Regions from separate parts of the Metabacillus sp. 113a genome, predicted to be linked through region 1. Evidence: riboswitches for the same ligand, from Rfam matches in the RefSeq annotation. Region 1 holds a riboswitch; the other holds the start of a gene.

Region 1 (2,205 bases):
GCGAGCACCGAAAACATCCCTGCCGCCACCCCGGGATTGGAAACCATGCCGGAACCGACAATGGAAACCTTGGATAAGCCTTTTTCCGATTCAATTTTCTTGAACCTTAATTTTTTCTTATGAGTCTCAAGCACATCGATCGTTTCTTCCAGATCATTTGTTTTTACTGAGAAAGAAATCGTGCCGTTCTCTTTATCTGTCAGACTTTGAATGATGATGTCCACGTTTACCCCATGCTCCGCCAGTGTCGTAAATATAGTCGAAAGGGTGCTTAAATCATTCGGCAGGCCGCAAACGGACACTCTTGTTACCTGGTCCTCAAATGCAATTCCTTTAACAATTAAATTTTCTTCCAATGCACTTTCCTCCTCAATAAGCGTTCCCCGCTCGTCCTGCATACTGGAACGCACTTCCAGTGGAACCTGATAATTTTTTGCAAACTCTACTGCTCTTGGATGAAGAACACCCGCACCAAGATTTGCCAGCTCCAGCATTTCGTCATAGGATAGGCCGGCAAGCTTTCTTGCTCCTTGGATATAGCGCGGATCGGTCGTATAGACCCCCGTCACATCGGTATAAATGTCGCATTTATCTGCCTTCAGCGCCGCTGCAAGGGCAACAGCTGTTGTATCCGAACCGCCTCTTCCCAATGTTGTAATTTCCCCGTTTTCATCTCTCCCCTGAAAACCTGCTGCCACAACGATTTTCCCCCGGGTCAGCTCTTCTGTAATGCGGTCATCTTCAATGCGGGTTATGCGTGCATTTCCATGCCGGGATTCAGTGAAGATTCCCGCCTGGCCTCCGGTCAAGGAAACGGCTTCATAGCCCTTGGCCTGGAGAGCCATCGCTAGTAAAGAAATCGTGATCTGTTCCCCTGTAGTCAGCAGCATATCCATTTCTCTTTTGTCCGGCTTCGATGAAAGTTCCCCCGCAAGCGATACGAGCTGATCGGTTGTTTTCCCCATGGCCGAAACGACGACCACCAGGTCATGGCCATTTTCTTTTTCCTGGATTACTCTTTTTGCAACATTCAAAATTCGATCTGCAGATCCTACGGATGTTCCTCCAAATTTTTGTACGATCAGTCCCACGTTATCGCTCCTCTAGGTCAATGGTATATCGCAAGTTCTTTCAGATAAGAGCCCAAAATAAAAAGCAATGGGATGCCCCTCCCATTGCTTGCATAAACGAAAAAATTCTCCGCCCATACAATGAGATAGCTCTCCAAGAATAAAAATCTTGACAGCCCTGCATTTATTCAATGCAAAACCAGAAGAATCAGCAATGGCACCTTTTCCTCTTCGGCGGCGCTCCCCTTTCGGCATACATAAACGGAAAACCATTTTCCTGCTTATGCCTACTATTGAAGTCCGCACCTCTATCGTCATTTAACGAACTAAACGACCTGATTAAATTAGTTTGTATTCTATCAGAGGATTAGGAAAAGCACAAGTCTATTCTTTTAACTTTTCATATATCAGCTCTGCAGCCGCATAAGGAACACCGGCTTCTTTAATCTGCTCAACGGTCGCTTCCTTCATTTTTTTAACAGAGCCGAAATGCTTCAGCAGCATCTTCCTCCGCTTTTCCCCGATGCCGGGGATTTCATCCAATATGGATTGAATCGCGTTTTTTCCGCGGAGCTGTCTGTGGAACGTGATCGCAAAGCGATGGACCTCATCCTGAATCCGCTGCAGCAGATAGAACTCCTGTGAGCTGCGTTCGAGCTGAACAAGCTCAAGCGGGTCTCCAATCATCAAATTGGAAGTCCTGTGCTTATCATCTTTTACAAGGCCGGATACTGGTATTTGCAGAGACAGCTCATTCTCAAGAACATCTTTTGCTGCAGAAATCTGCCCCTTTCCTCCATCAATCACGATAAGATCGGGAAGAGGAAGGTTTTCTTTCAATGCACGGGAATACCTTCTCCGGACCACCTCTCTCATGGACTCATAATCATCAGGCCCGGTAACAGTCCGGATTTTATACTTACGGTACTCTTTTTTGGCCGGTTTCCCATCGATAAAAACAACCATTGCGGAAACTGGATCAGACCCTTGAATGTTTGAGTTGTCAAACGCTTCGATCCGGATTGGCACGGCGATTCCCAGCTTATCGCCGAGATTCTCGATGGCCTTAATTGTCCGCTCTTCATCCCGCTCGATTAACGAAAATTTCTCGCGGAGTGCAATTTTCGCATTTTTG
Region 2 (2,205 bases), on a different contig from region 1:
GGATAGCGCAACCAGCAATCCAAAAATCGTTGCTTTTTTTACATCTGACTGGGAGCGGGCACGCCCGGACAGGATCACAGCCGATTCGATTCCTACAAAAGCCCAGAGGGTTGAAACAGCTGCAAGCTGTACCTGCTTAAAAAGTCCTTGTGGTTCCCCGTTTGATTGGACTTCGAAGTACCATTCTCCAGTGCTTGCTCCCTGAAATGCGAACAGGGCAGCGCCAATAAAGAGCATAAAGCCGATTACCTTCGATGCGGTAGCAGCAAAATTCAGCCGGCCTGCTGCATTCAAATTGTTCACAAGAATTGTATGAGTTCCCCATAATAAGATGGTGCAAACAGCAAAAGTAATCAGCCGGCCTTGTTCGATTTCCTGAGGCCCGACAGAAAAGAGGACGGTCGTATCTTTCATGATTGGAAGAAATGCCGATAAGTAACCTGCAAAGCTTGTGATGATGGCAACATTGCTGATCCAGTTTGCTACCCAGTAGCCCCACACCATACTAAATCCTGCAGCCTTTCCGGTTTTCTCTGATTTAAACATGGCCCTTGCGTAGCTTTGAGGCCCCCCGGTTAACTCCGGCTTTCTCACCGAAAGATTTCCAAATACGAGGGCAATCATTAAGACCCCGAGGCCGGTAACCAGCCATGCAGAGGCTACTCCCATAGGACTGGCCATTTGTGCAAGTGTGCTCGGAAGCATGAAAATGCCGGATCCGACCATATTTCCGATTACAAAAGCAGATAGCAGCCAAAAGCCCCATTTTTTTTGTTCCATTGTAAATCCTCCTTATATGATTTGCTGCTTAAAGGAAGATGGAGGACGTTATGCACATAAATAAAAAAGCATGGAGCAATCCATGCGTTTCCTATACATAGTCGCCTCAACCTATCTCCTGATAGCGCTCCGCGATGAATACTGCGGCAGTCCTGTATTTATTAAATACAGGCCCAGCAAGGACTGATGATTGGTATCAGCTTGCTTCGGCACCTTTTCCTTTCAACAGACATCAACAGCCCCAACGGCTTCAGCCCGGTTACTAATAATTGGTGCAACCTCTACCTCACCGAGATATGGAGTGAGGATTTTTCTTATTGAATTATGATACTTGAAAATGATAAATGATTTCATAAGAATCGTCAATGGAAACATCAGATTACCTTAACCTTCCACCTGCGAATCCGTCAGAAAATTATAAGTATTCTCTTGGTTTTTCCCAGTAAATCACCTATAATTTAATCAAGACTGACAAACTGTAACACAAAGGGGATTAGAATATGGGCAGTTTGGGATTTGGAGAAATCTTATTGATACTAGTGGTGGCACTGCTGCTGTTTGGACCAAAAAAGCTTCCGGAGCTTGGGAAAGCAGCAGGAAGAACGCTCCGGGAATTCAAAAATGCTACCCGCGGGATGATGGACGAGGATGAAGAAAAAGCAAAAAAGACAGATGAAAATCGTATCTAATAGATAGAAAATGAACCGGCATAAGGCAGCCGGTTCATTTTTTAATTGGCTATGTTAAAGCATGGGGCTGATTACTAAAACCTGTTGACTGAAAAGAAGGGCGTGAGCCTTTACGTTTGAGAGCGGCAGGATAGGGCAGATCCCGCTGCCGCATAGCGGCAAGGAGGCTTACCGCCCGCCCAAAGATAAACGAACGCCTGCTGGCTGTAATCAAAAGCTAAATTAACAGAGCCTTTTATTTAGATTGGATATCCGTATGGATAAGCTTTAAACGGGCTAACCATTTGACGGTGGGGGTTCTTCGCAGTCACACTAGTCCACCGGCAAGTCCAATTTGATTATTTACTCCATTGGCTGTGCAGAATCGGTTACTTCTTCAGGGACTTCCAGGTCATTCAGTTCATTGTACTTGCTGAACGTGCCATCGACTTTCTGATCGAGGGCAATGGTTTGGCCTTCAACATCTACTGTCATTGACATCATGACAGTTGTAGTATTCTGCAAGAAGGTCTCTTTATCAATTGAATAAGAGAGCTTTAAATCAGTTAATTCTGCAGATGCACCGTCTACGCCAAGAGAAGAAGTAATTTGATTAACCATATCTCCATAAAGATTTAGGAATTCTTCCTTCGGTTCATCAATAGAAATGATGTATTCACTGTCTTCTTCTTTGACCTTAATATCTCCTGCAACTTCTTGTAATCCTTCCAAATCAGCCGCCGGGTTTGATTGAGCT

Evidence for each region. A riboswitch is a leader RNA that binds a small molecule or an ion and turns the genes downstream of it on or off. The one in region 1 is predicted to bind lysine.
Region 2: another riboswitch for lysine. It lies ahead of ACQCVE_RS09375 (amino acid permease); the one in region 1 lies ahead of ACQCVE_RS06845 (aspartate kinase).

What each region holds. Positions count from the first base shown of each region.
Region 1 is NZ_JBNILJ010000003.1:117,708-119,912, forward strand. Features, by position in the region: gene ACQCVE_RS06845 (aspartate kinase) at 1-1,091, opposite strand, end outside; lysine riboswitch at 1,210-1,389, opposite strand; gene uvrC (excinuclease ABC subunit UvrC) at 1,455-2,205, opposite strand, start outside.
Region 2 is NZ_JBNILJ010000004.1:229,849-232,053, forward strand. Features, by position in the region: gene ACQCVE_RS09375 (amino acid permease) at 1-780, opposite strand, end outside; lysine riboswitch at 895-1,072, opposite strand; gene ACQCVE_RS09380 (twin-arginine translocase TatA/TatE family subunit) at 1,281-1,469, shown strand; gene ACQCVE_RS09385 (DUF6612 family protein) at 1,812-2,205, opposite strand, start outside.